DNA from 3 places in the Yersinia intermedia genome. Region 1 is predicted to be linked to each of the others. Evidence: predicted binding sites of a transcription regulator. Region 1 holds the regulator's gene; each other region holds the start of a gene.

Region 1 (3,208 bases):
TGCGATGTTTGCCAGTTCTGGCAGAGCATCATCGGCAGTAAAATGTTCAGCAGCACGGTGGTGATAGAGAATATCGTTGGCAATAGTGCGCATTTGGGCTGAGATTTTCTGGCAATTACGGCGCATCACCCCCTCAATCTGCGTTTGCTCCATTAACTCCTGTACTTTTTCTGGCTGAATCAGGGCCGCAGTAATGTGCTCTTGCAGATCGAGAGCCATTTGGAACAATCCCAACAACCGTTTCTGCTCTTTCTTCGTTGTGTTATGAATCAGATTAAATTGCTGATAAAGCTGATTAATCTTGTCCATAATCGCCTGTTGTTTGTCCAGCAGCGGCGGTATCGATTTTTCCGGCTCAAGGTGCTGAGCAAACAGGCTGTATTTGGTGTCACAATAATCGGCTAGCAAGTAATAAAGTTGACTCAAGGGTTCGCGGATCGGTTGATCCTTGCAGAGTCGGAACCATAACCAGTTAAACACACCATACCAAAGTGTCCCCACCGCACACAGTAAAGGCGCTTGCCAGATCGGGGCGCGGCCCACCATGCTGAGGCTAAAAATAGCAGCAATCAGGGCAGCCGGTAACAAATGGCTATTCAACTGGCTAATCGCCCCACTCACCCCCAAAACTAATGCCAGGCCGAGCATGACGGCGGGCAATGGAATATCCCATAGCAGCAGTTGCTGGGTTAGGAAGCTACTCGCAGTAAACAGCGTGCCGCCGACCAGCAGACGCCGGAAAAAATGTTGGTGTGGTGTATCCAGCGAGGCGATATTGCAACAGGCGGGTATCAGGGAAAACATCAAACCCAGTCGAAGTTCGCCGAGAGCAAACCCTAATGCTGCGGGCAGGCAGAGAACCAATGTTTGGCGCAGCGCGTAATTAACATTGGGCCGATAAATAACTTCAGGACGATAAATCAGCCGTTGCCATTTCATAAAGGCCCCAGAAATTTATTGATCACAAAAGATTAAAAAACGGGTGCCGACAGTATCGACACCCGTTTAGGGGGAATTAACGGGTGCCGTAGACGACAATCGTTTTACCGTGTGCGGAGATCAGATTTTGATCTTCCAGCATTTTTAGTATCCGCCCCACGGTTTCGCGGGAGCAGCCAACTATCTGACCAATTTCCTGGCGGGTAATTTTAATCTGCATCCCATCTGGGTGGGTCATGGCATCAGGTTGTTTTGCCAGATTAAGCAGCGTTTGTGCAATACGCCCAGTCACATCAAGGAAAGCAAGGTTACCCACTTTCTCAGATGTAATTTGTAAGCGACTCGCCATCTGTGAAGATAGGCGCATTAAAATATCTGGATTGACCTGAATAAGCTGACGGAATTTTTTGTAAGAAATTTCAGCCACTTCACAGGCGGTTTTTGCTCTAACCCAGGCGCTACGTTCTTGGCCTTCTTCAAATAATCCAAGTTCGCCGATGAAATCTCCCTGATTAAGATAGGAGAGAATCATCTCTTTACCTTCCTCATCTTTGATAAGCACCGCAACGGAGCCTTTCACGATGTAGTAAAGCGTTTCGGCCTTTTCACCTTGGTGAATCAGCGTACTCTTCGATGGATATTTGTGGATATGGCAATGAGACAGGAACCATTCGAGAGTCGGGTCTGTTTGTGGCTTGCCGAGAACCATTCGCTGTTATCCTCTGTTGTTATCGCTGCCTAACTTAACAGGGCTCAGAGTTCCCTGTACGGCGTGCTTATAAAATACACTTTCTCGTAGCATATTAATTTGCTCAACTGCCGAAAGGTATAGCCAAGATACGTACCGGATAGAAACCCTTCACTGAGTATTGAGAAGCTACCCTATTTAATTCTAGAAACAACACTTTCGGTTCTGTTTGTAGCACAGGATGAAGCCAGTGTCTTGTGTTGTATCGCTTCAGCATGATGAACGTCGGGTTACATTGCCAGTTTGTAAATGAAAGGGTAGTCTTAATCAGAAAATTTAACTGGGAGCAAGCGTTATGCAGGCACGTATAAAGTGGGTTGAGGGGCTGACATTTTTGGGTGAATCGGCATCAGGTCATCAGGTGTTGATGGACGGTAATGCCGGAGACAAAGCACCGAGTCCGATGGAAATGCTGTTAATGTCGGCAGGTGGCTGTAGTGCGATTGATGTGGTCTCTATTTTACAAAAAGGCCGCAATGATGTGCGCGATTGCGAAGTGTCATTAACTTCGCAGCGCCGTGAAGAAGCACCGCGTCTGTTTACACACATCAACCTGCATTTTATTGTCAGCGGCAAAGGCCTGACCGACAAAATTGTTGAGCGAGCCGTTGAGTTGTCAGCCGAAAAGTATTGCTCCGTTTCACTGATGTTGGGTAAAGCGGCGTCTATTACCCACAGTTTTGAAATTCGTGATATCGCCTAAGCAAACCCTTCGTACTTGAAGCTGCAGGGTTGTTAGCTGCGTTCGCTCACCTGAATCACTTACTTATGTAAGCTCATCGGGATGAGTTCGCTTGCCGCCTACCTGCAGCTCCAATTACTTTGGCTTGGGATAGCGCCAAATTATTTTTTCTCTCCAGCAGTTGCTATACTGCGGCCTCAAGAACGAAGGATATTAACCGATTTTCTTCCCTTCCAGCAGTTGCTGCACCAGCGGTGCCATAATCAGCTCCATTGCCAGCCCCATTTTTCCGCCGGGCACCACCAATGTATTGATATTCGAGATAAATGATCCTTGCAACATCGCCAGTAAGTAAGGGAAATCAATTTGTTCCAAACCACGGAAATGAATAACCACAAAACTTTCATCCAGTGACGGAATGGCTTTGGCAGCAAACGGATTTGATGTGTCGACGGTTGGCACGCGCTGGAAGTTGATATGAGTGCGTGAGAACTGCGGCGTAATGTAGTTGATATAATCATCCATGGAGCGGACTACGGAATCCATCACTGCTTCGCGTGAATGGCCACGTTCACCGGTATCTCGCACCAGCTTCTGTATCCACTCCAAATTGACGATAGGCACTACGCCCACCAACAGATCGACGTGCTTTGCCACATCATGATGTTCCGTCACCACACCACCGTGTAGCCCTTCGTAAAACAGTACATCAGTAGGTTGTGGCAATGCTTCCCACGGGGTAAACGTACCGGGAATTTGGTTGTATGGCACTGCTTCATCATAGGTATGTAAATACTTACGTGAGCGGCCAGTACCGTGTTCGCCGTATTCCGACACAC
Region 2 (3,208 bases), 240 kb from region 1:
GCACACGGTCTTTCGCTTCGATGGTACCGTGCGGTACCGCGATAGATTCGCCCAGATAGGTGGAGGTCAGTTTTTCACGTTCCAGCATCGCTTCAACATATTCCGGCTCAACATAGCCCCCCTTCACCAACTGCTCACCGGCGAAGCGAATAGCTTGCTCTTTGGTGGCTGCGTGTTGATTGAGGAAGATATTCCCTGCGCCCAACTTGAACAAATTGGCTTCAGAGGCTTCAAAGCTATCGTCCAGCGTTTCAATCACTTTCTGAGTGCTCGCTGTCGTGTTAGCCGCCTCCACCAAACGGGCTGTCAGGTTGGTGTACAACTGGCTATCAAGGAAGTTGGTCAGCGAGATATGTTGCGCTTGTGGCGCATGGCGCATGGCTCGCTCAGTCAAATCACGGTGGGTGATAACCAAGTCCACATCTTCTGGCAAGTTGTTGATAGCACAGTTAGTCACAGAGATATGCTTCAAGCCTGCATCTTGTATTTTCTTACGCAGCACACCTGCGCCCATCGCACTAGAACCCATACCTGCATCACAAGCTACGATGATTTTACGCACTGTGGTCAGGTCGCCTGCGGCAGCGGCAGCATTCGCTGCTTGTGCGCCTTTAGATTGCGCTTTCATATCTTGCATACGGCGAGTCGCATCTTCCAGGCTGTCTTCCTCGTCGTCTTTGACTTTAGAGGTTTTCAGCAAGATAGCAGACACCACGAAGGACACAGCAAACGCAGCAGCAACTGCAGCAATGTTGGCAAAATAAGCACCTTTAGGTGTCATCGCCAATACTGCCAGGATAGAACCAGGAGATGCAGGTGATACCAGACCGCCGTTCAGCATAGTCAGAGTGAACACGCCGGTCATACCGCCCAGAATAACCGCCAGCAATAAGCGCGGGTTCATCAGCACATATGGGAAATAGATTTCGTGGATACCACCGAAGAAATGGATGATAGCCGCGCCGCCAGCAGATTGCTTAGCGTTGCCTCTACCGAAGAACATGTAAGCCATCAACACACCCATACCTGGGCCTGGGTTTGCTTCGATCAGGAAGAAGATAGATTTACCGGTTTCAGTCGCCTGCTGGATACCCAGAGGTGAGAAGATACCGTGGTTAATCGCGTTATTCAGGAACAGGATTTTGGCTGGTTCGACGAAGATAGACGTTAATGGCAGCAGGTTAAGCTGCACCATGATATGCACACCAGCAGCCAGTGCTTTAGACAACACCTCTACAAATGGGCCAATCGCCATAAAGGCCAAAATCGCCAACAGCATACCGATGATACCGGCTGAGAAGTTGTTAACCAGCATCTCAAAGCCGCTTTTGATTTTACCTTCAACCCAACGGTCAAAGTGTTTGATTGCCCAGCCACCCAGTGGACCCACAATCATCGCACCGAGGAACATTGGCATATCGGCACCAACGATAACACCCATGGTGGTGATAGCACCTACCACACCACCGCGATCGCCACCCACCAAACGGCCACCGGTAAAACCGATCAGCAGTGGTAACAGGTAAGTGATCATTGGGCCAACCAGTTTGGCTAGCGTTTCATTTGGCAGCCAGCCAGTTGGAATAAACAGTGCAGTGATAATACCCCAGGCAATAAATGCCCCGATATTGGGCATAACCATGTTACTGAGGAATCGGCCAAAATTTTGAATTCTGACCTTTGCGTCTGGTGAAAACATAAAACACCCCTATTGGTACGCGCTAACAATAAGAGCGCGATATAATTGTTTTGTTGAGGCAGTTCTGCAAAACCCGCCGGTGTTATCGAATACAAACACGCTGTATGCAAAACAAACTCTAGCATGCTCCTTTATTCACGCGTAGCTCACCACCTTTGTGTGATCAATGTCACACCAAAACACCCATCACAGGGGTGTATTTGTTGACGCAGATCACACTAAATGGCTGTAAGAAAACCACGAAGGCGAATTTTTAATCTATAAAGCCCAATAAGAGTGATGTATATCACTCTTTGTGTGGGTTAGTTTGTTTTGAAAATGTGATGTTAATCACAAGTTATTTTTGCGCGCAGAGAGGAGATGAGACATTCACTCGACTAATAACCTCTCAGACTCAACTCTTGGTAGAAATGTGTAATAAAATAACAGGGGGAAGGGGCACACTATTGGAGCGGGTTTCGGTTGATATGAGTTTAGTGCTTAGGTTCGGATCAGGTTTCGGTTGATAAACGCTCAGAGGTCATTTTAGCTCAGTCGCCTCAACCGAGTTAAGGCCCATAAGCGTGGGCCTTAACAATCCGCGCTTCCGCACGTATCGCTTGCCTGCTGCGCAGGTTCCCTCGGCTCATCATTACGCTGGCGGGACGGCTTTATTCGCATCCCTGCTCATGACGCCTAAATCCGCCGTCCATGGCGGATTTCCCTGACTTCATTCTTCACTCGGCAGCTCAAATGTGCTTTTAAAGTCAAAAGAGAAAATCAAAACCTAAAGCGATGGTTTTGACGTTGAGCGCAATCAGGAATATTGCCGGCAAGGAGTGAGGGTAGAGTAAGCGGGCATGGACGCCCGCGAAAAGCGCGCTTGAGCAGGAGCGAATCGCGCTGGCTCGTCAGCCCGAAAGACGCGGGCGGTTTACCCGCAGGGCAATATTTCGCGCAGGCGCGGGATTGCACAAGGGACCACGCTTATGGCCCCTTTGCCGGTTGGTTCATCGCAGGTTAAGTAAACTCAGTTGCTTTAACAACCGAACCGATCACCAAATCAAATCAACCTAAATCAACCAAAACCATCACTGCATGACACTCGCTACACTCTTCTGCGCTGTCATCATCGCCGGGTACTTGGCGACTAAATTAGCCATCATCGTGTTATATAGCGCCGCTTGCTGTGGGGTCTGGAATTGAACACCGCCATTATTGAAGGTAACCTGCGTACCCTGCTGCTGTAAGAAATCGCCAACTTGCGCCAGATCCTGCACAAAAGCAGAAATCACCGGCACTGCTGGGATCAATACATTGGCTGGCTGAGTCACAATATTGTCGAAAGCTTTATTAAATACCACTTTCAAATCATCGGGCTGCTTCAATACAGCAACAGCACTATCAGCTTGCGTTTTTGCCGTACGAATCTGTTGCACTAACAAGTTCAATGCACCTGCGGACTGCTGTAACGCATCACGCTTGGCAAGATAATCCTGCGCCACACGAATCTCATTGATTTGAGTAATC
Region 3 (3,208 bases), 1.3 Mb from region 1:
AGCGATGGAAGCCATAAAACTGTTGGCTGATTATGGTCAGGTGATATCTGGGCGCATATTGATGTATGACGCCGCAACGGCAGAGTTTCGGACCATGAAGCTAGCCAAAGATGTCCATTGTGAAGTCTGTGGCAAAGATTAGCCGCCTATTTAGCGCAAAAAAAAAGCTGATGCAATGCATCAGCTCTCTTATCAACACACAATCAACTAATCAGGACTGAATACCCTGGCTACGCAGATAGTCTTCGTAGTTACCGGTAAAGTCGATCAGCTTGCCTGGTGTCATTTCAATCACTCGGGTTGCCAAAGAACTGACGAACTCACGGTCATGGGAAACGAAGATTAGCGTGCCTTCGTACATTTCCAATGCCATGTTCAGCGCTTCAATCGATTCCATATCCAAATGGTTGGTTGGCTCATCCATTACCATGATGTTAGGGCGCTGCATCATCAGCTTACCAAACAACATCCGCCCTTTCTCACCACCAGACAAGACCTGTACTTTCTTCTTGATATCGTCCTGGCTAAACAGCAAACGACCCAGCACACTGCGCACAGCCTGCTCGTCGTCTTTTTCCTGTTTCCACTGACTCATCCAGTCAAATACCGTCAAATCGATTTCAAAGTCGCTGGCGTGATCCTGCGCATAGTAACCGATCTTACTGTTTTCAGACCATTTCACGGTACCAGAATCCGGCTCATAATCCCCAACCAAGGTTTTCAGCAAAGTAGATTTACCGATACCGTTTGGCCCAAGGATAGCCACTTTTTCACCCACTTCCAGGCGCAAATCCAGTTTTTTAAACAGCGGACCGTCATCAAAACCTTTGGTCAACAGTTCAACTTCCAGCGCATTACGGAACAGCTTTTTATCCTGATCAAAGCGGATAAACGGGTTCTGGCGGCTAGACGCTTTCACTTCATCAAGTTGAATTTTATCAATCTGACGAGCACGAGACGTCGCCTGTTTGGATTTAGAGGCGTTGGCACTAAAGCGGCTAACGAAAGATTGCAGCTCAGAAATCTGGGCCTTTTTCTTGGCGTTATCTGACAGCAGACGATCGCGAGCTTGTGTCGCCGCCGTCATGTATTCGTCATAGTTACCCGGATAAACACGCAGTTCGCCATAATCCAGATCCGCCATGTGGGTACACACCATGTTCAGGAAGTGACGGTCATGGGAAATAATGATCATGGTGCTACTACGTTCGTTCAGCACTTGCTCCAACCAGCGGATAGTATCGATATCCAAGTTGTTGGTCGGTTCGTCGAGTAATAAAATTTCCGGGTCTGAGAACAGGGCTTGCGCCAGCAATACACGCAATTTAAAGCCAGGAGCGATTTCGCTCATCAACCCATAATGTTGTTCAACCGGAATACCGACACCAAGCAGTAATTCACCGGCACGTGCTTCTGCGCTGTAACCATCCATTTCACCGTAGGCAACTTCCAGATCAGCCACTTTATAGCCGTCTGCTTCGCTCATTTCAGCCATAGCGTAGATGCGATCGCGCTCTTCTTTTACTTCCCACAGTTCGCCGTGTCCCATAATAACGGTGTCCAGCACTGTGTTGTTTTCAAAGGCGAATTGGTCCTGACGTAACTTACCCAGACGCTCATTCGGGTCAAGGAATACGTTACCGCCGCTCGGCACTAAATCACCGCCAAGGATTTTCATGAAGGTGGATTTACCACAGCCATTAGCGCCGATCAGACCATAGCGATTACCGCCACCGAATTTTACTGAAATGTTTTCAAACAGCGGCTTGCTGCCGAATTGCATGGTGATATTGTTAGTACTTAGCACAGAGCTCGCTCTCGATTGGATTACTGAATAGGGATATTCAAGAATTATAGAAAATGTGATTCGGCGCGCATTATGCCACAAGATGGCAAGAGTATCGCCTCCAGTTTTGCACGAAATCTCAGCAAGCGCTTAAATCTGGCGCTAAGTGGCGATGGCAGTAAAAACTTGATGCCCCTAAAAGGGGCTATTAGCCCCTTAAATAAATAACCTAAACCCTGGCTTATTCGTGCTGTTACTCATCAAAACATTGCAATGCGCTGTATTTATCCAGCAGGAACGGTCGCAGATAGCCAACCGTGTTAGACATCGGTAGCACCTCTTCACTGAGATGGATATTCAGGATATCGCTGAGATAACTACGCCGTTTTTGTATTCTTTGCCAAACATCAGGATACTGTGCAGCCAGCGCATTACGTAAATGCTGATCAGCCAGTGCAATACACTCCTCAGCACTCACTCCGGCATAACCTTTTACCGAAGGAATGATATCGATTTGGAATATCATCCCACTGCGAATTCTCTCTTCAGAATCGCTATAAATGGGAGAGCACAACCATTCTTCATCAGCAACTAAATGGCCGGGGTTGAGCGACCAATGATATTGTGATTTAGGGAAAACCGTATCCACTAATGCGTACATCTCTTTACCTGGCATACCAATACGAATATTTTCCAGCCAAGCGACCACAGTGGTGTAATAAGGTAGCGCGACCTTAGCAAGATAGTCTCTTTCCGCGTGCGGCAGTTCACCTGCCTGATGCACCGCATAGCCGGTTCTACTGCTCAAACCGCCTTTAAAGCCGGTGGTCAATGATATTTTATCGCCGAGTTGTACCGCTTTATCACTGGGATATAAGTTAGCCTGTTCAAATCTGATGCCGGTCGCTGCAATCATCACAACGCTATTCGGTTGGCCTTCATCTGCCAGATAACTGCCAAGTTGCTTTTCTGTTATGCCGATATCAACCGCTGCTAATGCGTTAAGAATACAATTAGACGCCAAATTAGCGCCATATTCATAGTGTGCCAATTCATTAGCATTATTAGTCACTCTGGCAGCAATATCACTGCCAATAAATAGACTGGTAGCGTTGATAATCGTTGCTACGGGTGAAGCAGACTGCTTAATCGCATCAAAAATAAAATGCGGAATATCAAATAATTGGCTGTTATCATCCAACTTGCTGGTAAACAGTTTCCATCCCACAACCCCAATCTTTTTAGCCTGCTGAATCCTGGTTGCTGCCAATAATTCAGTAAGCGTTTTATTGTTGCCCATCGGTTGATTTGGCAATGAAAAATAGGGAACATGAATTGCGGTATTTTTCACTCTGGCATGGTGAGATAGCTTTAAATTCTCGTTACCTAATAATAAATAGACCTCACCTGACACATGTAACA

The links. The regulator CRP, encoded in region 1, controls carbon source genes, mostly activating them, when cyclic AMP is high. The targets are predictions, from matches to a motif close to ATGTGANNNNNNTCACAT.
Positions count from the first base shown of each region.
Region 2: a site for CRP is predicted at 1,857-1,874, ahead of EL015_RS21100 (PTS mannitol transporter subunit IICBA). Genes of this name have one in related genera too.
Region 3: a site for CRP is predicted at 1,861-1,878, ahead of EL015_RS13910 (ABC-F family ATPase). Genes of this name have one in related genera too.

Region 1 is NZ_LR134116.1:4,383,814-4,387,021, reverse strand. Features, by position in the region: gene EL015_RS20180 (YccS/YhfK family putative transporter) at 1-939, opposite strand, end outside; gene crp (cAMP-activated global transcriptional regulator CRP) at 1,016-1,648, opposite strand; gene EL015_RS20170 (OsmC family protein) at 1,983-2,390, shown strand; gene EL015_RS20165 (phosphoribulokinase) at 2,583-3,208, opposite strand, start outside.
Region 2 is NZ_LR134116.1:4,623,661-4,626,868, forward strand. Features, by position in the region: gene EL015_RS21100 (PTS mannitol transporter subunit IICBA) at 1-1,699, opposite strand, end outside; gene EL015_RS21110 (DUF3053 domain-containing protein) at 2,770-3,208, opposite strand, start outside.
Region 3 is NZ_LR134116.1:3,043,875-3,047,082, forward strand. Features, by position in the region: gene moeB (molybdopterin-synthase adenylyltransferase MoeB) at 1-142, shown strand, start outside; gene EL015_RS13910 (ABC-F family ATPase) at 212-1,807, opposite strand; gene EL015_RS13915 (M24 family metallopeptidase) at 2,040-3,208, opposite strand, start outside.